3 regions of the Pseudaquabacterium rugosum genome follow, and region 3 is predicted to be linked to each of the others. Evidence: predicted binding sites of a transcription regulator. Region 3 holds the regulator's gene; each other region holds the start of a gene.
The links. The regulator FNR, encoded in region 3, switches genes on or off when oxygen is low (the NO sensors DNR and NnrR bind a similar motif). The targets are predictions, from matches to a motif close to TTGATNNNNATCAA.

Region 1 (9,772 bases), on a different contig from region 3:
CCGGGTTGTAGGAGACCACCAGCATGAAGCCGGGTGCGGCCGGGATCAGCTCGCCGGTGCGCTCGACCGGCAGCACGCGTCGGTCATCGGCCAGCGGATGCAGCACCACGGTGGTGTCCTTGCGCGCCTCCACCACCTCGTCGAGGTAGAGGATGGCGCCCTCGCGCACCGCCCGCGTCATCGGTCCGTCGCACCAGACCGTGCTGCCGCCGACGATCAGGTGCCGGCCGACCAGATCGGCCGCGCCCAGATCGTCATGGCAGCTGACGGTGACCAGCGGCCGGCCCAGCCGGTGAGCCATGTGCTCGACCAGCCGGGTCTTGCCGCAGCCGGTCGGGCCCTTGATCAGCAGCGGCAGGCGCTGCGCGGCGGCATGGGCGAACAGCGCGCACTCGTCGCCCTGTTCGGCATACCAGGGGGCATCGGCCGGGCCGGCCTGCGCTGCGCCGGCAGGTGCGGTGCGCAGCGGGGGCGGAATGTCCAGCGGCTTCATCAGGGGCTCCTCAGGCTTGCATCCAGGTTCTCAAGGCCGTGCGGACAGGGCTCAGGCCTGACGGGCCGGCTGGCCGCGCAGGCTGCCCGCGCCACCGCCCACCGCCGCCCGCTCGTCGGCGCCCGCACCGACGAAGAAGCTGGCCAGATAGGCGACCAGGCCGATCAGGAAGATCACGCCACCGGCCAGACGGGTCCAGTAGAAGAAGGCCAGCTGGTCCTGGGTGGCCATGAAGCTCAGGGCACCTTCGGTCGGCAGGCGCTGCAGCCAGACCTGCAGGATGCCGGCGCCGGTCAGGGCCAGCACCATGACGGCCATGCCGATGGTCATGATCCAGAAGCTCCACATCTCCACGCGCTGGGCCCGCATCGGGGCGGCCTCGCGGCCGCGCAGGATCGGCATCGAGTAGCTGATCATCGTGATCACCACCAGCACATAGGCGCCGTAGAAGGCCAGGTGGCCGTGGGCCGCGGTGATCTGGGTGCCGTGGGTGTAGTAGTTGACGGGGCTGAGGGTGTGGATGAAGCCCCACAGGCCGGCGCCCAGGAAGCCCAGCACCGAGGTGCCCACGGCCCACAGCACGGCGGCCTGGTTCGGGTGCTCACGGCGGCGGCGCTGCACCATGTTGAAGGCGAACACCGTCATCGCGAAGAAGGGGATGGGCTCCAGTGCCGAGAACACGCTGCCGATCCACTTCCAGTAGCCGGGCAGGCCGATGAAGTAGTAGTGGTGGCCGGTGCCGAGGATGCCGGTGACCAGCGCGAGGGCGATGATCGAGTACATCCACTTGTCGATCACCTCACGGTCGACGCCGGTGGTCTTGACCAGCACGAAGGCGAGCAGCGAGGCGAGGATCAGCTCCCACACGCCTTCGACCCACAGGTGCACCACCCACCACCAGGCCATCTTGTCCTTGACGAGGTTGCTGGGGTTGTAGAAGCTGAAGAGGAACAGCAGGGCCAGTCCGGTCAGACCCATCAGCAGCACCAGCGTGATGCTGGTCTTGCGGCCCTTGAGCACCGTCATGACGATGTTGAGCAGGAAGCCGAGGGCGACGACGACGATGCCCACCTTGGTCGGCAGGGGCTGCTCCAGGAACTCGCGGCCCATGGTCTGCAGCAGCTCGTTGCCGGTGAGCTCGGCCAGCTTGGCATAGGGCACGACGAGGTAGCCGACGATGGTCAGCGCGCCGGCGACCAGGAAGATCCAGAACAGGGCGAGCGCGAGCTTGGGGCTCCACAGCTCGGTCTCGGATTCTTCGGGCACCAGGTAGTAGGCGCTGCCCATGAAGCCGAACAGCAGCCAGACGATGAGCAGGTTGGTGTGGACCATCCGCGCCTGGTTGAACGGGATGTAGGGGAACAGGAAGTCGCCCACGACGTACTGCAGCCCCAGGCCGAGACCGAAGACGATCTGGCCGGTGAACAGCGCGAGTGCGGCGACGAAGTAGTACATCGCCACCTTCTGCGATGCGTATCTGACGTTAGCGGGTTGCATGCTCGCTACTCCTCTTGAAACTTGACATCGTGGTTCGCTCGATGGGGTGTGGTTCGGTGCTGTTCGTGTGAGGGGCGGTCGGGGCCTGGGGCGGTCCTTCGCGTTGGACCGAGGCCGCGGGGCACCCGGATTCCTTCATGTCCCCCGGGCGGCGCTTCGCACCGCCCTCCTCCTTTACTTACGGAATCCGGGTACCCCACGACCTCGGCCCGGCACGATGACCGCATGCGACGACAGGACCGTGGCATGCGGCGATGGGCACCGAGCGCCGGGGCGGGGGAAGCGATTCACGCAGGTCAAGGAGGAGGGCCGCAGGCCCGGGGGACACGGAGTGAATCGCTTCCCCCGTCCCGGCGCGATCGCTCAAACCGCTGCAAGCACGGCCAGCCCCCAACCGCACACCTCAGCCCTCGATGTTCGGCGGCCACTTCTCCGTGTTGATCTGGCCGGTCCACTTCAGGAACTCGACCATGTCGTTCAACTGTTCCTCGGTGAAGTTGAACTGCGGCATCTGCCGGCGGCCCGGCGCATGGGTGGGCTGGGCCTTGATCCAGGCCTTGATGAACTCACCCCCGCGGCGCTGGTAGACGTTGCCCAGCTCGGGCGCGAAGTACGCGCCCTCGCCCAGCAGCGTGTGACAGCCGATGCAGTTGCGGGTCTCCCACAGCGTCTTGCCACGCTCGACGGCCGGCGTCAGCGCCGGCTGGTTCGAGCGCTGCGGGATCTCGCGCCAGCTGTGGGTCACCAGCCCGATGAACAGCAGCACGAAGAACACCGTGCCGCCATAGAACATGTTGCGGGCGGCCTGCTTGGTGTAGCCGCCGGTCGATCCGGTTGTCATGCCGGGCCTCCTCGGTTGGAACGGGATGGAAGGGGTCGGAACCTGGGCTCGCCGGCGCGGACAGGGCGACGACGATCAGGCCTCAGCTTAGGCAGTGCGCCGGCCCGCGTCCTTGAACCGCTTCAAGAACGCGGACGATGGGCGGCTCCGGCCGCTCCGCACGCACCGGGCCGCCCCGCAGGGCGCCGACGGCCTCGGCCGCGGCCGTCCACGGCACCAGCGCACCCAAGGCCGGATCGGCCAGCGCCACCACCTCGCCGATCACGATCAGCGCTGGCGCACGCACGCCGCACTCCCGTGCACGCTGCGGCAGATCGGCCAGCGTGGCCCGCACCAGGCGCTGCCCCGGCCGCGTCGCCTGCTCGATGGTGGCCGCGGGCGTGGCCGATGGCAGGCCGTGGCGCTGCAGCGCCGCGCAGATCGTGGGCAAGGCGCCCAGGCCCATGTAGAAGACCAGCGTGCGGCCCGGCCGGGCCAGTGCCGCCCAGTCCAGCGGCGGCGCATCGGCCGGCATGTCGTCGAGCCCGGCATGCCCGGTGGCCAGCACCAGCGAGGGCGCCAGGCCGCGCTGCGTGAGCGGCAGGCCGAAGGCGGCCGCCGCCCCCTGGGCCGCGCTGATGCCCGGCACCACCTGCACCGCGATGCCGGCCGCACGCAGCGCCTGCAGCTCCTCGCCCCCGCGGCCGAAGATGAAGGGGTCACCGCCCTTGAGCCGGATCAGCTCGTGGCCCTCGCGCGCCAGCCGCACCATCAGCGCGCAGATCTCGCCCTGGCGCATCGCATGGCGGCCACAGCGCTTGCCGACGTCGATGCGCACGCAGTCGCTCGGCAGCAGGTCCATCACGCCGGAGCCGATGAGCTGGTCATGCAGCACCAGCGTGGCCTCGCTCAGCAGGGCGTGGGCGCGCCAGGTCAGCAGGCCGGGGTCGCCCGGACCGGCGCCCACCAGCCAGACACGCGGCCGCTCGCCTGAGCGGTCATGGTCGAGAACGTTCATCGCCTGATCCCTGCGGGTACGGCCCGCCTGCCGCCGGAGATGAGCGGATGCATCGTCCGGATGACGCTGCGCATGGTCGGCGTGGGGTGGCGGTCGCGTCCTTGAACCAGTTCAAGGACGTCCCGCGACGGCGGCAGGAGCATGCGCCCCGTACCGCGAAGAAGCCCGTACCCGACCGCATCACCCACCCGAAGGAGAGGACGCATGCGCCCGCAACCCACCCCATCCGCAACCCCTGCCCGTGCCTGGCTGAACCCCTTGAACCTGAGCCTGGCCCTGGCCGGCGCCGTGGCCGCACTGGCCCCGGTGGCCAGCCATGCCACCGATCCCAAGGCCACCAGTGCCGCCGAGGTCGCCTACCAGGCCGGCACCTCACCGCTGGCGTCAGAGCCGATGTACCAGGCGACCAATCCCAAGGCGCCGCCGATGACGCAGGCCGAGTTCGACCGCGCCCGCCAGATCTACTTCGAGCGCTGTGCCGGCTGCCACGGCGTGCTGCGCAAGGGCGCCACCGGCAAGCCGCTGACGCCCGACATCACCCAGTCCAAGGGCACCGACTACCTGAAGGTCTTCATCGCCTACGGCTCCCCGGCCGGCATGCCCAACTGGCAGACCAGCGGTGACTTCGACGAGAAGACCGTCGATCTGATGGCCCGCTACATCCAGCACGACGCGCCGACGCCGCCGGAGTTCGGACTGGCGCAGATGAAGCAGTCGTGGAAGGTCCTCATTCCGCCCGAGAAGCGCCCGACGCGGAAGATGAACGGCTACAACATCGCCAACATCTTCAGCACCACGCTGCGCGACACCGGCGAGGTGGCGCTGATCGACGGCGACACCAAGCAGGTCATCAACATCGTCAAGACCGGCTATGCGGTGCACATCAGCCGGCTGTCGGCCTCGGGCCGCTACCTGTTCGTGATCGGGCGCGACGCCAAGATCAACATGATCGACCTGTGGATGGCGCAGCCCGACAACGTGGCCGAGATCCGCGTCGGTCTGGAGGCCCGCTCGGTCGACACCAGCAAGTACAAGGGCTTCGAAGACAAGTACGCGATCGCCGGCAGCTACTGGCCGCCGCAGTACACGATCATGAACGGCGACACGCTGGAGCCGCTGAAGATCGTCTCGACCCGCGGCAACACCGTCGACACCCAGGACTACCACCCCGAGCCCCGCGTGGCCTCGATCGTGGCCAGCCACTTCAAGCCCGAGTTCGTCGTCAACGTCAAGGAGACGGGCAAGACGCTGCTGGTCGACTACTCGAACATCGACGCGCTGAAGGTCACCGAGATCGGCACCGCGCGCTTCCTGCACGACGGTGGCCTGGACGCCAGCAAGCGCTACTTCATGGTGGCGGCCAACCAGAGCAACAAGATCGCCGCCGTCGATCTGAAGGAAGGCAAGCTGACGAAGCTGATCGACGTCGGCAAGATCCCTCACCCGGGCCGCGGCGCCAACTTCACCCACCCGCAGTACGGCCCGGTGTGGGCCACCGGCCACCTGGGTGACGAGACCATCTCGCTGATCGGCACCGATCCGGTCAAGCACGCGAAGTACGCGTTCAGGCAGGTCGCCCAGATCAAGGGTCAGGGGGGCGGCAACCTCTTCATCAAGAGCCACCCGAAGAGCAGCCACCTGTACGTCGACACCACGCTGAACCCGGATCCGAAGCTGTCGCAGTCGGTGGCCGTGTTCGACACCCGGGCGCTCGACAAGGGCTACCAGGTGCTGCCGATCGCCCAGTGGGCCGGCCTGCCGGACGACGGCGGTGCCAAGCGCGTGGTGCAGCCCGAGTTCAACCGCGCCGGCGACGAGGTGTGGTTCAGCGTCTGGAGCGCCAAGGACAAGGCCAGCGCGCTGGTGGTCGTCGATGACAAGACCCTCAAGTTGAAGGCCGTGATCAAGGACCCGCGCCTGATCACCCCGACCGGCCACTTCAACGTGCACAACACCCAGCACGACGTGTACTGACCCACCCCGGCCCGGACGGCCGCAGGCCCTGCGGCAGCGACCGCAGACCCGCCGGCCGACCGGGTCCCCATCGGAGGACACCCTCATGAAGATCCTGCTCATCGCCGCCGCGCTCGCGCTCGGCAGTGGCGGCGCCATCGCCGGCCCGGACGAGGCCATGAACAAGGCCGGCTGCATGGCCTGCCATGCCAAGGACAGGAAGCTGGTCGGCCCGGCCTTCAAGGAGATCGCCGCCAGGCACAAGGGCCAGGACGTGGTGGCCCGCCTGGTCGACAAGGTCCGCAAGGGCGGCGCCGGCGTCTACGGACCGATCCCGATGCCGGCCCACGGTGCGGACAAGATCTCCGACGCCGACCTGAAGGCGGCCGTCGAGTCCATCCTCAAGAGCTGAGGCCACGGAGATGCACGGGCCCGCGACGGCGCCAGCGCAGGGGCGGCACGCCGTCCGCCTGACCGGCGTTCTGCACGGCATCCTGGCGACGCTCCTGCTGGCGGTCGGCGGGCCCGCCGATGCCGCCGCCCCGGTGCCTGCCGACGATCGCCGGCAGGCGCTGGTGCGGATGGTGCGGCAGGACTGCGGCTCCTGCCACGGCATGCGTCTGACCGGCGGGCTGGGCCCGCCACTGACCCCCGCCGCCCTGGCGGGCAAGCCGCTGTCGTCGATGGCGGCCACCATCCATGCGGGCCGGCCCGGCACCCCGATGCCGGGCTGGCGCGCGATGCTCAGCGCGGACGAGGCGGCCTGGATCGCCGAACGTCTGGCTGACGGTTTTCCTGAGGAGTTGCGGTGATGGATCGACGCGACTGGATGCGCGCACTCGGTGGCCTCGGCGCGCTGGCCTCGACGGCCCTGCCGGCCATCGCCCTGCCGACGGACCCGTTGAGCACGGCAGACCCGGCACGGATCGCCGCGTCTGCCGGTGAGGCCCCGTCCCTGCGCGGCACCGGCGACCTGGCCGTCATCGTGCTGCGCGCCAGCGGTGCGCTGGCCATCGTCGAGACCACCGGCGGCCGCCTGCTGGGCCGCGTCGACGGCCTGGGCGATCTGTCGCACGCCTCGGTCGTGTTCTCCCGCGATGCGCTGCGGGCCTATGTCTTCGGCCGCGATGGCGGGCTCAGCGTCGTCAACCTGCTGAGCCGGCGCATCGAACAGCGCCTGATGCAGGCCGGCAACGCGATCGGCGGCGCCATCAGCGCCGATGGCCGCCGCGTGGCGGCGCAGAACTACAGCCCCGGCGGTGTGCGCGTGTTCGATGCCACCAGCCTGGCCCCGCTGGCCGACATCCCGGCCTGGCGCCAGCCCGGCGCCATCGGCCCGCAGCCCCCCGGCGGCCTGCCGGCGGACGACCCGGCCGCACAGCGCTCACGCGTGGTCGGCCTGGCCGACGTGGCCGGCGACCGCATGGCCTGGAGCCTGTTCGATGCCGACGCGATCCTGCTGGCCGACTTCAGCGCCGATCCGGCCGAGCCGCGCCTGCTGCGCCTGGACGGCATCGGCCGCCAGCCCTATGACGCGCTGGTCACGCCGGATGGCCGCCACTACATCGCCGGCCTGTTCGGCGAGGACGGCCTGGCCCTCGTCGACCTGTGGGACGAGCGGCCGAAGGTGCGCCGCATCCTCGACGGCTACGGCCGCGGCAGCCAGCCGCTGCCGGTCTACAAGATGCCCCACCTGAGGGGCTGGGCGGTGGCCGGCCGCCACGCCTTCCTGCCCGCCATCGGCCGACATGAGGTGCTGGTGGTCGACACCACCACCTGGTGCGAGGTCGACCGCATCCCGGTCGCCGGCCAGCCGGTGTTCGTGATGGCGCGGCCGGATGGCCGCCAGATCTGGGTCAACTTCGCCGTGCCCGACTACCACCGGGTGCAGGTCATCGATGCGCCCACCCGCCGCGTGCTGCGCACGCTGGAGCCCGGCCGCGCCGTGCTGCACCTGGAGTTCAGCCCACGCGGCGAGCAGGTGTGGATCAGCTGCCGTGACGACGACCGCGTGCTCGTCTACGACACGCGCACCCTGGCCGAATGCGGGCGGCTGGACCTGCCCGCCCCCTCGGGCATCTTCATGAGCGCCCGCGCGCACCGCATCGGCCTGTGAGCCTGGCCGCGCGCGCCCGGCACCTGCCCGCAATGTCCGGAATCCACGCCATGAACGGCTTCATCGACACGCCGCCGCCCGATCCCGCCGACCTGGGCGGCCTGACCGATCTGCTCAACCCCTGGCAGCGGCGCTTCCCGCTGGTGGCCGATCCCTTCCGGCTGATCGCCGGACGCACGGCCCGCACCGAGGCCGCGGTGATCGATGCCTTTGCCCAGGCCCGCGACAGCGGCCTGCTGAGCCGCCTGGGCGGGGTGTTCGACCCCCGTGCCGGCGGTGACTCGCTGCTGTGCGCGATCGCCGTGCCACCCGGGCGGCTGGACGCGGTGGCCGCCATCGTCTCCGAGCGGCCCGGCGTCAACCACAACTATGCGCGCGAGGACGTGCTGAACCTGTGGTTCGTGCTCACCAGCGCCGACCGGCAGGACACGGCCCGCACGCTGTGGCAGCTGCAGCAGCGGATCGGCCTGCCCATCGTGCAGCTGCGCATGCTGCGTGCCTACCGCATCGACCTGGGCTTTGATCTGAGGGGCGTGCCGGACAGCGCCGGCGCGCCGGGCCGCACGCTGCCGCAGCCCGACGAGGGCCTGCGCGCGCTGCCCGCCTCGGTCATCCCCCTGCGGCCCGAGGACCAGGCGCTGGCCGCGCTCGTCGAGCAGGGTCTGCCGCTGGAGCCCCGGCCCTATCGGGCCTGGGCCCGGCAGCTGGGGCAGGACGACTGCCGGCCGCTGCGCAGCCGCCTGGCCGCCTGGTTGGCCGATGGCCGCCTGCGGCGCTTCGGCGCCGTGCTGCGCCACCACGAGGCCGGCATCGCCAGCAACGCGATGACGGTGTTCGACGTGCCCGACGCCCTGCGCGATGCGGCCGGTGCCCGCCTGGCCAGCCAGCCCGGCATCACGCTGGCCTATGCCCGCGAACGAGCGCCGGGCTGGCCTTTCAACCTGTACTGCATGGTGCACGGACGCGACCGCGCGGCCGTGTGTGCCCGCATCGACGCGGCCACCGCGGCGGCCGGCCTCGCACCCTGGCCACGGCGGATGCTGTTCTCCAGCCGGCGCTACAAGCAGACCGGCGCCCGCCGCTTCACCGCGCCCCGCCCTCTTCCTGACCGCCATCCCGAGGTGTTCTGCCATGACCCTTGCTGAGCCCCACGCCGGCCTGCCGCAGGCCGCGCTGCCCCACGATCCGGTCCTGCTGGACACGACCGATGCGCGCCTGATCGACCACCTGCACGGCGGCTTCCCGCTGACGGACCGGCCCTTCGCCGAGGTCGGCCGGGCGCTGGGCCTGAACGAGGTGACGGTGATCGCCCGGCTGCGCCGTCTGCTGGGCCAGGGTGTGCTGACGCGCTTCGGCCCGCTGTTCCAGATCGAGCGGGCGGGCGGCCGCTTCGTGCTGTGCGCGATGGCCGTGCCCGAGGAGCGCTTCGACGCCGTGGCCGCCGAGGTGAACGCCCAGGCCGCCGTCGCCCACAACTACCGCCGCGACCACCGCCTGAACCTGTGGTTCGTCATCGGCACCGAGACCGAGGACGAGCAGCCCGCCGTGCGCACCGCCATCGAGTCGGCCACCGGCCTGCCGGTCCACGCCTTCCCCAAACTGCGCGAATACCGGGTCGAGCTGCGGCTGCCGGCCACCGGGCCCCTCACGTCGGCCGGCCGGCCGCAGCCGGCAGCCGCGGCCCTGGGCTGCCAGGCCTGTGATCCGCAGACCGGCCTGCAGGCGGCGATGCCCGAGCCGCGCCCGGCCGTCGCGCTGTCCGACACCGGCGCCATCACCCGCACCGCCGCCCCCCGCGCCACGGGCGCGCCGCTGAGCCCCTTCGAGCGCGCGCTCGTCACCGCCACCCAGGCCGGCCTGCCGCTGGTCGAGCGG
Region 2 (9,772 bases), on a different contig from region 3:
AGTGCCCGGGGCGCGGCGGTGCGGTCCCGTGCCAGGGTGGTGGTGTCACCCGGGGGCGGGCGGCCGCGGCGACCCGTCCCTTTCCGCCGGCCGGCCCTGCGCCGGGCCGGCGTCGGCCTCAGGCCGTGTAGCGCGAGGGCCGCACCAGGCCCTGGCCCCGCATGGCCTCGATGATGCGCAGCAGGCCGCAACCGTCGATCAGGCGGATCGGTCGCAACGCGGCCTCCTGGCGGGCCTTCTCGGTGAACAGGCCCGAGGTGATGATCCAGCCGCGGCTCGCGCCGTTGGTGGTGATGGCGGCGTTGAGCTGGCGCACCGCGCGGTGGTCCACCATGTCGGCGCGCCAGTAGCGCACCTGCACCAGGTGCAGCTCGCCGTCCTTGCTCAGCTCGATGTCGGCGCCGTGGTCGCGGCCGCCGGAGGCGCCGGCGCCATGGACACCCAGCACCCGGTAGCCGCTGCGCTGGAAGGATTCGGCGATCAGCCGGGCGAAGCCGCGGCCGTCGAGCTCGGCCACCGCGCGTGCCGCGGCCTGGGCCAGCTGTTCGCGCCGCATCAGGCGGTGGCGGCGCCAGATGGCCCGCAGCGTCAGCAGCAGGCACAGCGCCGGCAGCAGGTACTGGGCGACGGTCAGCAGCAGCGTGATCAGCGAGGCCTCGCCCGCCCCCGCGGATCCATGGCCCCCGAGCAGGGCCGGCTGGCGGGAGGCCGCATGGAGGCTGGCGTACAGTCCGGCGGCGAGCACGAAGCCCGACCAGACGGGCAGGCGGCCCGTGGAGCTCATCAGCTTGTCCAGCGCACGGCTGTGGCGACCGGCCATCTTCGTTTTCCTGCAAGGATCCGGGGGGACCGCCCCGTGGCGGAGCGGCGTTCCAACGACGCACAAATGTAACAAGATGCGCACGAAGTCCGGGCTGGTGTGATGTTGTCACTCCCTATGCTGAACTTTCCGTGGCAATGCGCCGTGCTGCGTCGGCGTCCGCCGCGGGCGCGCCGGGGCTGAGAGGCGATGTGTCTGGCCGCCTGGCGCTGTGCGCCGCACACCGGTCTGCCCTGGGTGCTGGTCAGCAACCGCGACGAGTTCCATGACCGCCCGGCCGCGCCGCTGGCCTGGTGGACCGACGGCCCGGGCGGGCGCGGCTGGCTGGGCGGGCGTGATCTGCAGGCCGGTGGCACCTGGCTGGGCCTGGATCCCCGCGGCCGACTGGCCCTGCTGACCAATGTGCGGGAGCCGGCGCCGCCCCGCGCCGACGCCGTCTCCCGCGGCGATCTGGTGCTGCAGGCGCTGCGTCACGGGCTGGACGACGGCCACTGGATGGCGGCCGAACTGAGGCGTCCACGCCACGGCTGGAACCTGCTGCAGCTGGACCTGGCCGGGACGGCCGGTCGCTGGTGGAGCAACCGGCCGCAGCCGATGCTGCGCGTGCTGGGCGCCGGCACGCACGGGCTGTCGAATGCGGCGCTGGACACGCCCTGGCCGAAGGTGCGGCGGCTGTGCCGGGCGCTGGACACGGCCTGTGCCGAGGCCCAGGCCCTCCCGCTCGACGGCGGCCCGGGCCCTGGGCGGCGGGCCACACCGTCACCGCGGATCGAGCGTCTCTTCGCGCACCTGTGGGCGGCCCTGGCCGACCGCTGGCAGCCGCCCGATGCGCAGCTGCCGCACACCGGCGTGCCCTGGCCGCTGGAGCAGGCCCTGGCGCCGGTCTTCATCCATCGGCCCGCGACGCCCGGCCGTGCGGCCTACGGCACGCGCAGCAGCACCGTGCTGGTGGTCGAGCAGCGGGGCGCGCGGCCGTGGCTGCACCTGCGCGAGCGGCGCTTCGACGCCGCCGGGCAGCCCTGTGGCGGCGCGGCATGGGACGGGCCGCTGCGGGTGGACTGACGCGGGCGGACTCACGGCAACGGGCGGCGGCCGGATCCCGCGTGGCTCAGTCCGGGGCCGTCGCATCGGCCGGGGCGTCGTCCCAGGCCAGCGTGCCCCGCTCCTTGCCGGCCACCGAGTACAGCGCGCCCGGTGCGTTGCGGGTCTTCTGGAAGTCCTCCAGCGACTGGCCGCGCATGGCCGCGTAGATGTGGAGGTTGGACACGCCGACCACCGCGCTCAGCTTCTCCAGCATGAAGAAGATGACGCCGTGGTGGATCAGGCCGCGCCAGTCGCGCGCGCGCACCAGGGCCTGCTCGGCGGGGCTCAGTCCGGCGGCCTGCATCGCGGCGGTCTCGTCGGCCTTGAAGGCCGCGCGGTGTGCCGGGTGGATCAGGTCATGCAGGAAGCGGTTGATCCGGTAGGCCTGGACGCTGCGTTCGAGGTTGAACGGATAGGTGCCGTTCAGGCGCTCGGCGCCGGCCAGCTGCTCGGCCATGCGGGCGCGGTGGCGCTCGATGGCGGCCGGCATCGTCGCCTGCTGCACCGGCTCGTAGATGGCGGTGGCGATGCCGGTCATCGACGGCAGGTAGTAGTTGCGGTGCAGACACGTGACCTGAGCGGCGAGGGCGCCGCGCATGATCAGCCACATGATGACCTCGGCGCCCTCCATGCCGCCGAGTTCGGCGTACTCGGCCAGCGTGATGTCGGCCAGCGCCTCGGGGTCGCGCTCGAACAGGTCGAGGAAGCGGCCGTCCCACTCGGGGTTGTTGAAGCCGCAGCGCTCGCCGTGCACCTGGTGCGACAGGCCGCCGGTGGCGACGATGGCCACCTTCAGGTCGGCCGGGAAGCTCTCGACCGCGCGCCGCAGCGCCTGGCCCAGCTTGTAGCAGCGGCGCGCGCTCGGCACCGGGAACTGCAATACGCCGACCTGCAGCGGCACCATCTTCACCGGCCAGCCGGCGTCGGCCGTCGGCCGCGGGCACATCACCGACAGCGGCGAGAAGCAGCCGTGGTCCAGCCCCTTGTCCTGGAACAGCGAGAGGTCGAACTCCTCCATCGTCAGCGAGGCCGCGATGTGCGCGGCCAGCGCCGGATGGCCGTCGATGCCGGGGATGTCGCGGGCGCCGCCACCCTCGTCGGCCACCGCCCAGTGCTCGCCCACGCCGAGGGCGAAGGCCGAGTAGTGGTCGAAGAAGAAGGACGTGACGTGGTCGTTGAAGACCATCAGCAGCACGTCGGGCTGCTTCTCGGCGATCCAGCCCTGGATCGGGGCGAAGGCGTCGAAGATCGGGGCCCAGACCGGGTCGTGCTGCTTGCCGGTGTCGAGCGCGAAGCCGATGGTCGGGGTGTGCGAGGCGGCGATGCCGCCGATGATGGTGGCCATGGTGCGTGCGGCTTACTTGGCGTTGGCGTGCTTGGCGATCAGGGCCTTGGCGTCGTCCAGCATCTTCTGGCCGGGCTGGCCCTTGGCTGTCATGTCCTTGACCCAGTCGGCGGCCAGCTTGTCGCCGACGGCCTTCCAGCTCTGCAGCTCGGCGGCGGGGATGACGTTGGTGGCGTTCTTCGCCGTCAGCTTCCTGCCCTCGACATCGGCCTGCAGGAAGGCCCGGCCGGCCAGCGCGGACAGCGCCTGGCCGGAGTTGGCGTCGATCACCTTCTTCAGGTCGGCCGGCAGGCTGTCGTACTTCGCCTTGTTCATCGCGAAGATGAAGGTCGAGGTGTAGAAGGCCGGCTGCGCCGGATCGGTCTCGGAGTGGTACTTGACCAGCTCCTGGATCTTGACGGCAGGCACCACCTCGTAGGGCACGACGGCGCCGTCGATCACGCCCTTGGACAGCGCGTCACCGACCTGCGGCACCGGCAGGCTGACCGGCGTGGCGCCCAGCATGGCCATGAACTTGTTGGTCATGCGGGTGGGCGCGCGCAGCTTCAGGCCGCGCAGGTCGGCCATGGTCTTCACCGGCTTGCCGGTCATGTGGAAGACGCCGTCGCCATGCACGTGGAAGGCCAGCGGCTTGACGTCCTTGAACTCGGCCGCGCTGTGCAGCTGCGTGTAGTCCCACAGCGCCTTGCTGGTGGCCTCGGGGCTCTGCATCATGAACGGCAGCTCGAAGGCCTCCAGGCTCGGGAAGCGGCCGGCGGTGTAGCCGGGCAGGGTCCAGATCACGTCGGCCACGCCGTCGCGCACCTGGTCGAACAGCTGCGGCGGCGTGCCGCCGAGCTGCATCGACGGGTAGCTCTGGCACTTCATCCGGTTGTTCGAGTCCTTGGCGATCCTGTCGCACCAGGGCTGCAGGAACAGCGTGTTGGCATAGGAGCTCGGCGGCAGGAAGTAGTGCAGCTTGAGCGTGACCTCCTGGGCCTGGGCGGACAGGGCGCTGGCGGCCAGCACGGCGGCGCTGGCGAGGGCGTGGCGGATCTTCATGGGGCGGTCTCCGGTGGGGATCGGTGCGGGGGACGCGGGTGGGGGCGGAAGGAGGACGCTCAGGTCAGCCGGTGGACCAGCCACAGCGCGAGCGAGGGGAACAGGAGCAGCGCGGCCAGACGCAGGCCGTCGGTGATCAGGAAGGGCACCACGCCCTTGTAGGTCTCGACCATCGGCACGTCGCGCGCCAGGCCGTTCATCACGTAGACGTTCAGGCCCACCGGCGGGAAGATCATCCCGATCTCGCAGACGGTCAGGATGAGGATGCCGAACCACAGCGCCTTGTCCGCGGCGCCCAGGCCGTAGAAGTCCAGGCCCATGATGACGGGGAAGAGCGTGGGCACGGTCAGCAGGATCATGCTCATCTCGTCCATCACGCAGCCCAGCAGGATGTAGAACAGCATGATCCCGCCCATCACCGCCACCGGCGGGATGCTCAGGTGGCTGACCAGGCCGGCCAGCTGCGCGGGCAGCTGCGACAGCGCGAGCGCCGCGTTGATCATGTCGGCGCCGATGAAGATCAGGAAGATCATCCCGCTGGTCTGCGCGGTGGTGCGCACGGCGGCGAAGAACTTCCCGCGGTCGATCTCGCGCCGCGCCAGCGTGATGGCCAGCACCAGCACGTTGCCGATCGCCGCGCCCTCGGTGGCCGTGAACAGGCCGCCGTAGATGCCGCCGAAGACGACGATGAAGATCAGCACGATGGGCCAGACCTTCAGCGTGGCCGCCAGCACCTCGCCGGCCGAGGCCGCGACGGCCGGCGGCGCCTGCTCCGGCTGCAGGCGCACCATGACGGCGATCGCCACCATGTAGCCGATGGCCGCCACCAGGGCGGGCACATAGGCGGCCAGGAACATCTTGGTGATGTTCTGCTCGGTCAGGATGGCGTAGACCATCAGCGTGACCGAGGGCGGCAGCAGCACGCCCATGGTGCCGCCGGTGGCCAGCGCCGCGGTCGCCAGCCGGCCCGAGTAGCCGATGCGCCGCATCTGCGGATAGGCGACCTGGGCGATGGTGGCGGTGGTGGCCACCGTCGAGCCCGAGATCGAGCCGAAGGCCGCGCAGGCCAGCACGCCGGCCATCGCCATGCCGCCGCGGAAGCGGCCGAGCAACGCGTTGGCGAAGTCGAACAGCGCCTTGGCCAGTCCGCCCTGCACCGCGATGCCGCCCATCAGCATGAACAGCGGGATCACCGACAGGTCGTAGACCGAGACGCGGCCGTAGACGGCGCCCTTGAGGTGGGCCAGCAGCGGGCTCCAGCCCGACAGCGCGACATAGCCGAGCGCGCCCGGCACGAACATGGCGATGGCGATGGGCACGCGCACCGCCATCAGCACCAGCATGGCGCCGAACAGGGTCAGGCCGATGGTCATCGTGCTCATGCCGCGGCCTCCTCATCCTGCGGGTGCAGGCGGATGCACTGCGTCAGGCCGATCAGCACGCACAGCGCCAGGCCCGGCAGCATCAGCGCGTAGGGCAACCACAGCGGCAGGTCCATCAGCATCGAGCGCTCCTGCGACTCGACCATGCCCAGGCAGCCGGCGGCCACGCGCCAGGTCACCAGCGCCATCACGGCGGTGTAGAGCAGGTTGCCCAGCCCGTCCATGCGGCGCTGGCTGCGCGGGCTGGCGCCGGTGGTGAAGAAGTCGACGATGATGTTGCCGCGCCGGTACTGGGTGTACGGCATGAAGCAGGCCACCACCACGGCGCCGCCGAGCTGCACCAGCTCCACGTCACCCAGGATCGGGTGCGAGAAGAACGCGCGGCCGATCACGCTGACGGTCGTCATGAGGGCCAGGGCCACCAGCACCAGGGCACCGGTGCCGGCGCTCAGATCGCACAGGCGCTGCAGCCAGGGGGTGGGGCCGGCGGGGGGCGCGGTGGCGGGTGTGCCTGCGCTCGTGGCGGGAGGGGCCTGATCGTTCAACGACGTGTCTCCGGGAAGGGGGCGGGGGCTGCGCCCGGGGTCAGCAAGGCGTCCTGAGGCCGATGCCGGTGGGCGCCGGACGGGCGGTCCTTGATCTGGTTCAAGACGAAGGCGCGCAGCGTAGGTGCGGCGTCCCGGCGCGAGAAGATGCCGCGCGTGCCGAGGCGATCACGCCTCGTTATCGCCCTGGGTTTTCCCTGATCCCCTGCTGGCTATCATTCCGGCGATGAAGCTCAGCGCCCTCAACGCCCTCATCGCCGCCGTCGACGAGGGCAGCCTGCGGGCGGCCGCACGCAGGCTCGGCGTGTCCCAGCCGGCCGTCACCAAGCTCATCCGCGAGCTGGAGCAGGATCTGGGGGCGCCGGTGCTGGAGCGCTCGACCGCGGGGGTGTTTCCCAGCGCGCAGGGCAAGGTGCTGGTCGAGCATGCGCGGCGGGCCTTCCGCGAGCTCGACGACGCGCGCAGCCTGATCGACCAGCTCGGCGGCCGCATGATCGGCGAGATCAGCGTCGCGGCCGTGCCCTATGCGGTGCTGATGCTGGTGCCCGAGGCCTGGCGCACCTTCAGCCGCGACTGCCCCGACATCCAGCTGCGGCTGCGCGAGGAGCTCTACATCGCGCAGCTGGCCCTGCTGCGCGATGGCCAGGTCGATGTGGCCATCGGGCCCATTCCCGACGGGCTGGGGGCCGGCGAGTTCGACGTCGAGCCGCTGCGCGAGCTGGAGATGGTGGTGGTGGCCGCGCCCGGTCATCCGCTGGCCTCGGCGCGCCGGCTGCTCGATCTGGCGCAGGCCCGCTGGGTCTACACCAGCGCGTCGGGCAAGGTCGGCTATGCCCGCAATCTGTTCGAGTCGCGGGGGCTGGCCGCGCCGGCGCCGGCCGCGATGGTGAACTCCACGCTGGCGCTGCTGGCCCTGGTGGCTCGCGGCGAGCATCTGGCGCTGATGCCGCGGCCGTTGGCCGAGCACCCGTCCGCGCGCACGCACATGCGGGTGCTGGCGCTGGAGGACGGCCCGCTGACCATGCGCGTGGGCGCCATCGTGCGGCGCAGCGGGCTGCTCAAGCCGGCGGTGCGCCACTTCATCACCCATCTGCACCGCGCGGCCCAGCATGCCTGAGCCGGCTGGCGCCGCGCCGGCGAGGGGTCAGGCGGGCGCATCCCGCGGCTGATCTGCCTCAAGGCGGGCGTGCCTGCGGTGCGGGTCGCCCCGCGGCGTTGATCTGCCGCAGCGCGGCCCGGTGCCGCACGCCCGACAGTGGTCGTCGTCCGCCCGGGCCGTCGGCCCGGGATCCTGCCCGCGGGGCCCTGCCGGTTGCCGCGGACGCCGTCTGTCTGGCTGCCTGCCGTCCTGAGGAGTCTCCGATGACCGTTTCCGCCTTCTTCATGCCCACCGTCAACCTGATGGGCGCCGGCTGCCTGGCCGAGGCCGTCAAGGCGATTGCCGCGCGCGGCTGGCGCAAGGCCTTGATCGTGACCGATGCGCCGCTGGTGCGCGCCGGCCTGGTCGGACGCGTCACCGAGCTGTTGGGGGCGGCCGGCATCGTCTGCAGCGTCTTCGACGGCGTCAAGCCCAATCCCAACGTCGACAATGTGGAGCTCGGTCTGGCGCAGCTGCGGCAGGCCGGTGCCGATGTCGTGATCTCGCTGGGCGGCGGCTCGCCGCACGACTGTGCCAAGGCCATCGCGCTGGTGGCGGCCAACGGGGGCGTCATCACCGACTACGAGGGCGTGGACCAGTCCGCCAAGCCGCAGTGGCCGCTGGTGGCGATCAACACCACGGCCGGCACGGCCAGCGAGATGACGCGCTTCTGCATCATCACCGACGAGGTGCGGCACGTGAAGATGGCCATCGTCGACAAGCACGTGACCCCGCTGCTGTCGGTCAACGATCCGGCGCTGATGACCGGCATGCCGCCGGCGCTGACCGCGGCCACCGGCATGGATGCGCTGACCCATGCCATCGAGGCCTATGTGTCGACCGCCGCCACGCCGATCACCGATGCCTGTGCGCTGCAGGCCGTCACGCTGATCGCCCGTCACCTGCGCGATGCGGTGCGCGACGGCCAGGACATGGTCGCGCGCGAGCAGATGGCCTGTGCGCAGTTCCTCGCCGGCATGGCCTTCAACAACGCCTCGCTCGGCTATGTGCACGCGATGGCCCATCAACTCGGCGGTTTCTACGACCTGCCGCACGGTGTGTGCAATGCCATCCTGCTGCCGCACGTGCAGGCCTACAACGCGGCCGTGGCCGCGCCCCGTCTGGCCCAGGTCGCTCGCGCGATGGGCGTGGACACCGCCGGGCTCGATGAGGCCGCGGCCGCCCAGGCCTGCCTGCAGGCGATCCGCCAGCTGTCGGCCGACATCGGCATCCCGGCCGGCGTCGGTGCGCTCGGCGCCAAGGCGGAGGACATCCCGGTGCTGGCCACCAACGCGATGAAGGACGCCTGCGGGCTGACCAACCCGCGCACGCCGAGCTTCGAGGACGTCTGCGCGATCTTCCAGGCGGCGCTCTGACGCGTTCCGGCGCGCGCTGACGGTCGGGCCGGGACCGGGTCTGCGCCGCCGCAAGACGGTCGGGCATGCCCGCGGCCGCGCGGGTCGCCAGAATGGCGGCCATGTCCGCTCCGCATTCCGACACCCGGCCGGCGCCCGCCGGCCCGCCGACGCTGGCCGATTGGCGCAGCCCCGCCCACATCCGCCACAGCGTGCGCCACATCGGCCAGGTGCTGCCGCTGGCCATCGTCGCCCATGACCCGGCGCGGCGGCGCGCCTGGGCCACGCCGCTGCCGGGCGACGACGCGCCGCCGCCCGACGTGCCGGCCGCCCCGGCCACGCTGCGCTGGGCCGACTACCTGCAGCGCACCCGGGCCGATGGCGTGGTCGTGCTGCACCAGGGCCGCCTGCGCCATGTGTGGGCCGCGGACGACCGGCCGGCGCCCGCGCCCCAGCTGCTGATGTCGGCCACCAAGTCGGTCGTCGGCCTGCTGTGCGGCGCGCTGGCCGAGGCCGGCGTGCTCGATCCCCAGGCCCCGGTCGGTCTGTACCTGCCGGAGCTGGCCCACACCGGCTACGGCGCGGTGCGGGTGCAGCACCTGCTGGACATGCGGGCCCGCCCGGGCTTGTCCGCGGCTGATGTCGCGGGTTATGCCGGTGCCACCGGCTGGGAGCCGCCGGTGGCGGGCCCCTCCACCACCGCCATCGCCACCGACCTGCACGCCTTCTTCAGCGGTCTGCCCGCCGGCCAGGCGCAGCCGCCCGGCGCCTTCGCCTACCGCTCGATGCACACCGATCTGCTGGGTTGGGTGATCGCCCGCGCTGCCGGCGTACCGGTGCCCGAGGTGCTGTCGCGCCGGCTGTGGTGTCCGCTGGGGGCGCAGGCCGATGCCGCGCTGACGCTCGATCCAGCCGGCGCGCCGCGCACCACCGGCGGCCTGGTGGCCTGCGTCGAGGACCTGGCCCGTGTGGGCTGGGCGCTGATCGAGCCGCCGGCCGCGCTCGACGGGATCGGCCGCTGGTTGCGCGACACCTTCGACGGCGGCCGTGCGCCCGACGATGA
Region 3 (9,772 bases):
CGGCGGTCTGGAGCGTGATCGACCCGTCGCGTGCGGTGTGGGTCGCGGTCTCGGTGCTGATCGTCACCTGCCCGTGCGCGCTGTCGCTGGCCGTGCCGTCCGCGCTGTTGTCGGCCGCCCGCGCGCTGGCCCGCCACGGCGTGCTGCTGCAGCGGCTCGATGCGCTGGAGACGCTCACCCGCATCGACCGCCTGTATCTGGACAAGACCGGCACCGTGACCGAGGACCGCCTCAGCCTGGGCGAGGTCCGGCTGCTGCCCGATGTCGGCGAGGGGCCGGCGGGCGATGCGTCGGCGCAGCGCCAGGCGGCGCTGCTGGCGCAGGCCGCGGCGCTGGCGGGCTGGTCCGGTCATCCGCTGTCGCGCGCGCTGGCGGCGGCGGCCGAGCCGTCGGGCACCGTCTGGTCCGATCTGCGCGAGGTCGCGGGCGGCGGGCTGTGCGCCCGTGACGCCGAGGGCCGCGAATGGCGCCTGGGCTCGCTGGCCCATGTGCGGCCGGCCGCTGACGGCACGTCGCCGGCGTGGGCCGAGGACGATGCCCTGCAGGACGGTCCTGCGGTCTGGCTGGGCCGGGAAGGTCGTCCGCTGCTGCACGTGCGCTTCGACGAGGTGCTGCGCGACGGCGCGGCACAGACCGTGGCCGCGCTGCAGGCCGAAGGGCTGACGCTGTGCCTGCTGTCCGGCGACCGCGCGGCGCGCGCTCGGGCCATGGCGCAGCGCCTGGGACTGCGCCAGGCGATCGGCGACGCGACACCGGAATCCAAGCTGGCCGAGGTGCAGGCCGCGCAGGCGGCCGGTCATGTGGTGGCCATGGTCGGCGACGGCATCAACGATGCGCCGGTGCTGGCGCAGGCCGACATTTCCCTGGCGATGGGGCAGGGCGCACTGGTCGCCCGCGCCCATGCCGATGCGGTGCTGGTGCGTGGCCGGCTCGACGATCTGTTGCGCGCCCGGGCGTTGGCCCGGCGCACCTTGCGCGTGGTGCGGCAGAACCTGGGCTGGGCCGCCGCCTACAACGCCGTGTGCATTCCGCTGGCGATGGCCGGTTGGCTGCCGCCCTGGGCCGCCGGCCTGGGCATGGCCAGCAGTTCGCTGTTCGTGATCGGCAATTCGCTGCGGCTGGCCCGCTGAGACGACGGAGCACCGATGGACATCCTGTGGTTGCTGATTCCGCTGTCGGCCGTGCTGGTGCTCGGGATCATCGGCGTCTTCGGCTGGGCCCTGAACCGCGGCCAGTTCGATGACCTCGAGCGAGAGGGCACACGCATTCTGGCGACCGATCCCGAGCCCGTTGATGGCGATCAATCCCCGGCGGGGTCGTCGGCCGAACAATACCCAGGTCCAGGGTCGGGGCATTCGCGCGTCTGAAAACCGCGACCCGTCGAGATTTTTTCCTAGGAGGAGTCCATGGCTTCCAATGCCACCAGCGCTTCACCGGTCTACAGCGATACCGTGGTGCGTGCATTCGCCCTCGTCGCTGTGCTGTGGGGCATCGTGGGCATGCTGGTCGGCGTCATCGTCGCCGCGCAGCTTGCCTTTCCCGACCTGACGGCGGGCATCCCGTGGCTGAGCTACGGACGACTGCGGCCGCTGCACACCAACGCGGTGATCTTCGCCTTCGGCGGCTCGGTGCTGTTCGCCACCAGCTACCACGTCGTGCAGCGCACCTGTCAGACGCGCCTGTTCATGCCGCGCCTGGCCATGTTCACCTTCGTCGGCTGGCAGGTCGTGATCCTGCTGGCGGCCATCACGCTGCCGCTGGGCATGACCACGGGCAAGGAATACGCCGAGCTCGAATGGCCGATCGACATCCTGATCGCCATCGTGTGGGTGGCCTACGCCGTGGTCTTCTTCGGCACGGTGGGCACCCGCAAGGTCCGCCACATCTACGTCGCCAACTGGTTCTTCGGCGCCTTCATCCTGGCGGTGGCGCTGCTGCACATCGTCAACTCGGCCGAGATTCCGGTCAGCCTGACGAAGTCGTACTCGGCCTATGCCGGCGTGCAGGACGCGATGGTGCAGTGGTGGTACGGCCACAACGCCGTGGGCTTCTTCCTGACCGCGGGCTTCCTGGGGATGATGTATTACTACATCCCCAAGCAGGCCGGCCGTCCGGTCTACAGCTACCGCCTGTCGATCGTCCACTTCTGGGCGCTGATCTTCACCTACATGTGGGCGGGCCCCCACCACCTGCACTACACGGCGCTGCCGGACTGGGCGCAGTCGGTCGGCATGATCTTCTCGCTGGTGCTGCTGGCACCGAGCTGGGGCGGCATGATCAACGGCATCATGACCCTGTCGGGTGCCTGGCACAAACTGCGTGACGACCCGATCCTGAAGTTCCTGATCGTCTCGCTGTCGTTCTACGGCATGTCGACCTTCGAGGGTCCGATGATGTCGATCAAGACCGTCAACGCGCTGTCGCACTACACGGACTGGACCGTCGGCCACGTGCACTCGGGTGCCCTGGGCTGGGTGGGCCTGATCTCGATGGGCTCGCTGTACCACCTGATCCCGCGCATGTTCGGCCGCGAGAAGATGTACTCGACCCGTGCGGTGGAGCTGCACTTCTGGGTCGCCACCATCGGCATCGTGCTCTACATCGCCGCGATGTGGATCGCCGGCGTGATGCAGGGCCTGATGTGGCGCGCGGTCAACCCGGACGGCACGCTGGTCTACACCTTCGTCGAGAGCGTCAAGGCCACCTTCCCGTTCTACGTGATCCGTCTCGGCGGGGGTGCGCTGTACCTCACCGGCATGCTGATCATGGCCTGGAACACGATCAAGACCGTGCAGGTCGGCAAGGTGACGACGGCCCGCATCCCGCTGGTCGCCGCCCACGCCTGACCGCTGAATCGAGGAGCACATCGATGGCATCCCATGCCCCTGTCGGTCACGAGAAGATCGAGACCAGCAACACCCTGATGATCGTGCTGATCCTGCTGGCCATCGCCTTCGGTGGTCTGGTGGAGATCGTGCCGCTGTTCTTCCAGCGGTCGACGACCCAGCCGGTCGAGGGCGTCAAGCCCTACACCGCGCTGCAGCTGGCCGGCCGTGACGTCTACATCCGCGAGGGCTGCTACAACTGCCACTCGCAGATGATCCGTCCGTTCCGCGCCGAGGTGCTGCGCTACGGTCCGATCTCGCTGGCCGGCGAGTTCGTCTACGACCACCCCTTCCAGTGGGGCAGCAAGCGCACCGGTCCCGACCTGCACCGCGTCGGCGGCAAGTACAGCGACGAATGGCATCGCATCCACCTGAACAACCCGCGGGATCTGGTGCCTGAATCGAACATGCCGGCCTATCCCTGGCTGCTGGAAGCCACCATCGATCCCGCCAGCATGGCGCCGCGCATGAAGGCGCTGCGCACCGTGGGCGTGCCCTACGCGGACGACGAGATCGCCAAGGCGGCCGAAGACGTCAAGGGCAAGACCGAGATGGACGCCGTCATCGCCTATCTGCAGGTGATGGGCACGGCCCGCAAGTGACCGGAGGGCCTGACATGGATCTGAACCTGTTGCGCAGCATCGCCACGCTGCTGATGTTCGTGCTGTTCGTCGGCATCTGCGTCTGGGCCTGGAGCCGCCGCCAGCAGGCGGGCTTCGCCGATGCCGAGCGTCTGCCGCTCGTCGACGACGATCAGGTCTCCCGTTAGGCCTTCACTCACCCCTCACGGAGAGTTTTCTATGAGTGATTTCATCAACGCCGGCTGGGCCCTGTGGGTCGCCGGCATCACGGTCGGCGGGCTGATCTTCTGCGTGTTCGTGCTGGCCGTGGCCAGCAAGCGCAAGGTGATGGCCAACGACAACACCACCGGCCACACCTGGGACGAGGACCTGCGCGAGCTGAACAACCCGCTGCCGCGCTGGTGGATGGGCCTGTTCATCCTGACCATCGTCTTCGCCGCCGCCTACCTGACGTTCTACCCTGGCCTGGGCACCCATGCCGGCACGTTCAAGTGGTCGAGCGTGGGCCAGCTCGAGTCCGAGCAGGCCAAGGCCAACGAGGCGATGGCCCCGGTCTACGCCAAGTTCACCGCCATGAAGGCCGAGGATCTGGCCAAGGACGGCCAGGCCATGGGCATCGGCGAGCGGCTGTTCGCCAACAACTGCGCGCAGTGCCATGGCTCGGACGCCCGCGGCTCCAAGGGCTTTCCCAACCTGACCGACGCCGACTGGCTGGGCGGCACCGGTGCCGACTACATCAAGAAGACCGTCACCGAAGGGCGTCAAGGCATGATGCCGCCGATGGCTGCGGCCGTCGGCAGTGGCGATGACGTCAAGAACGTCGCCAACTACGTGCTGAGCCTGTCGGGCAGTGCGCACAGCAGCGTCGCGGCGCAGCTGGGTCAGGGCAAGTTCGCCGCCTGTGCGGCCTGCCATGGTCCGGATGGCAAGGGCAACCCGGTGCTGGGTGCGCCCAACCTGACCGACAAGGTCTGGCTGCATGGCTGGGGCGAGGGCCAGATCGTGTCGATCATCAACCAGGGCAAGACCAACGTCATGCCCGCCTTCGGCAAGCGCCTGACCCCGGAGCAGATCCACGTGCTGTCGGCCTACGTCTGGAGCCTGTCGCAGAAGACGACCGTCGCCGCCGCGCCGTGAGCGTGACGCGCCGACGCCCGTTCCTCTCCTGATCGCCGGGCAGCAGAGCAGCCCGGCCCGACCCGCGAGCCCTTCCATGTCCGATTCGATCCGCGCCGCCGCCTCCTCCGTCCGTTCCGCGGCCCCGGGCCCCGACCACGAGGAGGCCGGGCGTCCCTGGTGGCGTTACGGCATCGTCTGGCTGGTCGTCGGTGGCCCGCTGGCCGTCGTCGTCGCCGGACTGACGACCGCCGTCATCGCCTACCGCCATGCCGACGAGGTACTGGTCGACCGCGCCACCGTGCAGTCGGCCGTGCGGCCGTCGGGCGAGACGCCGGCGATGATGGCGCGCAACCATGCGGCGACGGCGGCGGCCGCCGATGCCGTCGGCCGCGGGCGCTGAAGCGGGGGCGCGGCCCGTCCGCGACACATGAGAAAAAGCCCGCATGGCCACCAGGCCGTGCGGGCTTCGTCGTTTCCGGCGAGGCGCTGCGGGCGGCCGTGCGCCCTTCGCCCCGCGGACTCAGCAGTTCGCGCCGTTGACCAGGCTCTGCAGCTTGCTCTGGTCGATGATGCGGATCTGGCGCTGCTTGACCTCCAGGATGCCGTCGTCCTGGAACTTGCTGAAGGTGCGGCTGACCGTCTCCAGCTTCAGGCCGAGGTAGCTGCCGATCTCCTCGCGCGTCATGCGCAGGATCAGCGCCGAGCCGGAGAAGCCGCGCGCCTGCAGGCGCTGCGTGAGGTTCAGCAGGAAGGCGGCCAGGCGTTCCTCGGCCCGCATCGAGCCCAGCAGCAGCATCACGCCATGGTCGCGCACGATCTCGCGGCTCATGATCTTGTGGAACTGGTGCTGCAGCTCGGTGAAGTCGCGGGCGACGTCCTCGAGCGTGTTGTAGGGGATCACGCAGACCTGCGAGTCCTCCAGCGCGACGGCGTCGCAGGTGTGCAGGTCGGTGCTGATGCCGTCCAGGCCCAGCAGTTCGCCGGCCATCTGGAAGCCGGTGACCTGGTCGCGGCCGTCCTCGGACGAGACGCAGGTCTTGAAGAAGCCGGTGCGCACCGCGTACAGCGACTGGAAGGCGTCGCCGGCGCGGAACAGCGATTCGCCGCGGCCGACCGTGCGGCGGGTGGCCACCAGCGTGTCCAGTCGGTCGAGGTTGTCGCGCGACAGACCCACGGGCAGGCACAGCTCGCGCAGGTTGCAGCTGGAGCAGGCGACCTTGAAGGGCTCGAGCCGCAGCTTCGGGACGTCAGGTGTCGTGGTCATGCACGGATTATCTGGGGTGAGTGGCGGCTGCGGTAGATCAAACGTGCCGTCCACGCGGGTGTTCGATGCTTGACCGACGGGATGGCGGGCCGTGCCGGGAAGGCCTCTGCGCGTCGGTCTGCGGGATTGTTCGGTGTGTCCGCTCGGCCGCGCTTGAGGCAGGTCAAGTCCGGGCGCGCGGGCTTTGGCACAGTCCGCTCCCATGTCCACCGCCCAAGCCGACGAGGTCCCTGTCCTCACCGAGGCGATGCTGCGCCGGCTCGACCGGCCCGGCCCGCGCTACACCTCCTACCCCACCGCCGACCGGTTCGTCGAGGCCTTCGGTGCCGCCGAATACCGCCAGGCGCTGGAACAGCGGGCCACCGGCGCCACCGTCGGTGGCAAGCCGCCGCTGTCGCTGTACCTGCACATTCCGTTCTGCGAATCGGTCTGCTACTACTGCGCCTGCAACAAGGTCATCACCAAGCACCATGAGCGGGCGGCGGAGTATCTCGACCTGCTGGCGCGCGAGATCGCCTTGCATGTCGAGGTGCTCGGTCGGGGGCAGGCGGTCAGCCAGCTGCATTTCGGCGGCGGCAGCCCGACCTTTCTCAGTGACGAGGAACTGACGCGGCTGATGGACCTGCTGCGCGAGAACTTCCGTCTCGCGCCGAATGCCGAGATCTCGATCGAGGTCGATCCACGCACGGCCACGCCGCAGCGGCTGGCGCATTTCCGCACGCTGGGCTTCAATCGCCTGAGCTTCGGCGTGCAGGACTTCGATGTCGAGGTGCAGAAAGCCGTGCACCGCGTCCAGCCCTGGGAGCTGGTGCGTGATCTGGTGCTGGCCGCCCGCGAGTTGCGTTATGACTCGATCAACGCCGACCTGATCTACGGCCTGCCGCGCCAGACCCCGGCCAGCTTCACGCAGACCATCGAGCGCATCGGCGAACTGCGGCCGGACCGCATCGCGCTGTATGCCTATGCCCATCTGCCGCAGCGCTTCAAGCCGCAACGCCGCATCGATCCGCTGCAACTGCCGGGGCCCGAGGCCCGGGTGCAGATGCTGGGCAGCGCGATCAGCGGCTTCAACGCGCTGGGCTATGCCTACATCGGCATGGACCATTTCGCGCTGCCGGGCGATGCGCTGGCCCAGGCCAAGCGGCAGGGCCGTCTGCACCGCAATTTCCAGGGCTACAGCACCCAGCCCGATTGCGACCTGATCGCGCTCGGCGTGTCGGCCATCGGCCGCATGGGCGCGACCTACAGCCAGAATGCCAAGACGATCGAGGAGTATGCGGACGCCCTGCGGCAGGGCCTGCTGCCGGTCGTGCGCGGCCTGGCCCTCACCCGTGACGATCTGCTGCGCCGCGCGGTGGTGATGGCGCTGATGTGCCAGGGGCGGCTGGAGTTCGAATCGATCGAGCTGTCCCATCTGGTGCGGGTGCGCGACTACTTCCGCCCGGAACTCGATGAACTGGCCGAGTTGCAGAACCTCGGTCTGGTCGAGGTCGAGCCCGCGGCCATCCAGGTCACGGCCCTGGGCTGGTATTTCGTGCGGGCGGTGGCGGCGGTGTTCGACCGTCATCTGCGCGCCGACCAGGCCCGCGAGCGTTTCTCGCGCATCATCTGAGCTGATCCCGGGCGTTGGCCGGGCCCTGGAGCGGGTCCGCGGCCCGGTCATCGGATCGGTGTGACGCGCAGGGCATGCGCGAGAGGATGGGACCGAGATGTGGCAGAGCCTGCTGAGCAGCGCCGTGCTGATGGGCCTGGCGGGCAGCGCACATTGCCTGGCCATGTGCGGGGCCGCCTGCACGGCCCTGGCCGGGCCGCCGCGCGATGGGGGCGAGGGCGGGGGCTGTGCCCCGTCAAGGTCCGTCGCCGACCTGCTGCCGCTGCTGGCCTTCCATCTGGGCCGGGCGTCGTCCTATGCGGCAGCCGGTGCCGTCGTGGCGGCTGGCGTCGGCGCGCTGTCGGCCCTGGGGCAGGCGGTGGCCGTGCTGCGTCCGTTGTGGACGCTGTTGCACGTCGCGGCGCTGGTGCTCGGCGTCTGGCTGCTGTGGCAGGGGCGTCAGCCTGGCTGGATGGAGCGGTCGGGCGCGGTGCGGCCGCCACAAGGCCAGCACGCCGTCGTCGCGCTGCCCGGCGAGCGCCCCGGCGTGGCCCGCGTCGATGCACGACGCTGGCTGCGCGCGGGCGGCGCGGGTCTGCTGTGGGCCGCCTGGCCTTGCGGGCTGTTGCAGTCGGCGCTGCTGGTCGCCGCCCTGGCTTCGCGGCCCTGGCAGGGCGCACTGGTCATGACCGGCTTTGCCGCCGGATCGGCCGCCGGCCTGTTGTTCGGCCCGTGGTTGTGGTGGCGCCTGGCCGGGCATCGGATCGATCCACGCCGGGCGCAGCGCTGGTCCGTGATGTCGATCCGGCTCGCCGGGCTGGCATTGGCCTCGGCCTCGGCCTGGGCGCTGGGCCATGGGCTGTGGCTGCGGGTGGCGGCCTGGTGCGGCTTCTGAGGGCCTTTGCGCCGGGCCTTGCCCGGCCTGTCCCCGGCGGGGGCAGGGCAACCGTGGGCAGGCCGCTGTGTCCTTGAGAGAGCCCGTCGGCTGGCAGTGCCAGCCTGCGACGACATAATCCCGCGCAACCGTCCAACCACAGCCTGCCGAGAGGCACGAAAGTCCCCTGCTCATGTACCAGCACATCCAGGTGCCCGAGGGTGGCCAGAAGATCACCGCCCGTGCGGACCACGCGCTGATCGTCCCGCCGAATCCCATCATCCCGTTCATCGAGGGCGACGGGGTCGGCCGCGATGTCACCCCGGTGATGCGGCGGGTCGTGGATGCGGCCGTCGAGCGGGTCTACGGTGCGGAGCGCCGTATCCACTGGATGGAGGTCTATGCCGGCGAGAAGGCCACGCGGCTGTACGGGCCCGATGTCTGGCTGCCGGAGGAGACCGTCGAGGCGCTGAAGTCCTCGCTGGTGTCGATCAAGGGCCCGCTGACGACGCCGGTCGGCGGCGGCATCCGCTCGCTGAACGTCACGCTGCGCCAGGAGCTCGACCTCTACGTCTGCCTGCGTCCGGTGCGCTACTACAAGGGCGTGCCCTCGCCGCTGAAGGAGCCCGAGAAGACCGACATGGTGGTCTTCCGCGAGAACTCCGAGGACATCTACGCGGGCATCGAGTACCCGGCGCGCAGCGAGCAGGCCGAGCGCCTGATCCGCTTCCTGCGCGAGGAGATGGGCGTGCACAAGATCCGCTTCCCGGAAACCTCGGCCATCGGCGTCAAGCCGGTGTCGATCGAGGGCACGGAGCGTCTGGTGCGCAAGGCCATCCAGTACGCGATCGACCACGACAAGCCCAACGTCACCCTGGTGCACAAGGGCAACATCATGAAGTTCACCGAAGGGGGCTTCCGCGACTGGGGCTACGCGCTGGCCCAGCGCGAGTTCGGTGCCGAGCCGATCGACGGCGGTCCCTGGTGCCGCCTGCGCCATCCGCGCAGCGGCCGCGAGATCATCATCAAGGACGTCATCACCGACGCCTTCCTTCAGCAGGTGCTGACGCGGCCGGCCGAGTACTCGGTCATCGCCACGCTGAACCTCAACGGCGACTACATCTCGGACGCGGTGGCGGCCCAGGTCGGCGGCATCGGCATCGCCCCGGGCGCCAATCTGTCGGACACCATCGCCTGCTTCGAGGCCACGCACGGCACGGCGCCGCGCTATGCCGGCAAGGACTACGTGAACCCGGGCTCGATGATCCTGTCGGCGGAGATGATGCTGCGCCACATCGGCTGGACCGAGGCCGCGGACCTGATCATCGCGGCGATGGAGCGGGCGGTGCAGACCAAGCGCGTGACCTACGACTTCGCCCGTCTGATGGCCGGTGCGACCCAGGTCTCGTGCTCGGGATTCGGCCAGGTGCTGATCGACCAGATGACGCCGGCCGAGTG

Region 1: a site for FNR is predicted at 2,277-2,290, ahead of AACH11_RS21415 (cbb3-type cytochrome c oxidase subunit I). Genes of this name have one in related genera too.
Region 2: a site for FNR is predicted at 7,382-7,395, ahead of yiaY (L-threonine dehydrogenase). Genes of this name have one in related genera too.

What each region holds. Positions count from the first base shown of each region.
Region 1 covers NZ_JBBUTF010000025.1:41,101-50,872, reverse strand. The annotation lists gene AACH11_RS21420 (CbbQ/NirQ/NorQ/GpvN family protein) at 1-493, opposite strand, end outside; gene AACH11_RS21415 (cbb3-type cytochrome c oxidase subunit I) at 545-1,990, opposite strand; gene AACH11_RS21410 (c-type cytochrome) at 2,394-2,831, opposite strand; gene cobA (uroporphyrinogen-III C-methyltransferase) at 2,914-3,828, opposite strand; gene AACH11_RS21400 (cytochrome D1 domain-containing protein) at 4,033-5,802, shown strand; gene AACH11_RS21395 (c-type cytochrome) at 5,888-6,193, shown strand; gene AACH11_RS21390 (c-type cytochrome) at 6,273-6,593, shown strand; gene AACH11_RS21385 (cytochrome D1 domain-containing protein) at 6,593-7,897, shown strand; gene ahbB (siroheme decarboxylase subunit beta) at 7,948-9,042, shown strand; partial or broken gene AACH11_RS21375 (AsnC family transcriptional regulator) at 9,029-9,448, shown strand; gene ahbB (siroheme decarboxylase subunit beta) at 9,710-9,772, shown strand, end outside.
Region 2 covers NZ_JBBUTF010000034.1:559-10,330, reverse strand. The annotation lists gene AACH11_RS23455 (restriction endonuclease) at 119-820, opposite strand; gene AACH11_RS23450 (NRDE family protein) at 1,010-1,882, shown strand; gene AACH11_RS23445 (gallate dioxygenase) at 1,929-3,248, opposite strand; gene AACH11_RS23440 (TRAP transporter substrate-binding protein) at 3,261-4,289, opposite strand; gene AACH11_RS23435 (TRAP transporter large permease) at 4,349-5,671, opposite strand; gene AACH11_RS23430 (TRAP transporter small permease) at 5,668-6,216, opposite strand; gene AACH11_RS23425 (LysR family transcriptional regulator) at 6,443-7,333, shown strand; gene yiaY (L-threonine dehydrogenase) at 7,579-8,730, shown strand; gene AACH11_RS23415 (serine hydrolase domain-containing protein) at 8,832-9,772, shown strand, end outside.
Region 3 covers NZ_JBBUTF010000017.1:151,915-161,686, forward strand. The annotation lists gene AACH11_RS18325 (heavy metal translocating P-type ATPase) at 1-1,130, shown strand, start outside; gene ccoS (cbb3-type cytochrome oxidase assembly protein CcoS) at 1,146-1,367, shown strand; gene ccoN (cytochrome-c oxidase, cbb3-type subunit I) at 1,407-2,846, shown strand; gene ccoO (cytochrome-c oxidase, cbb3-type subunit II) at 2,870-3,487, shown strand; gene AACH11_RS18345 (cbb3-type cytochrome oxidase subunit 3) at 3,502-3,654, shown strand; gene ccoP (cytochrome-c oxidase, cbb3-type subunit III) at 3,686-4,603, shown strand; gene AACH11_RS18355 (nitrogen fixation protein FixH) at 4,680-4,985, shown strand; gene fnr (fumarate/nitrate reduction transcriptional regulator Fnr) at 5,106-5,849, opposite strand; gene hemN (oxygen-independent coproporphyrinogen III oxidase) at 6,052-7,461, shown strand; gene AACH11_RS18370 (sulfite exporter TauE/SafE family protein) at 7,559-8,335, shown strand; gene icd (NADP-dependent isocitrate dehydrogenase) at 8,508-9,772, shown strand, end outside.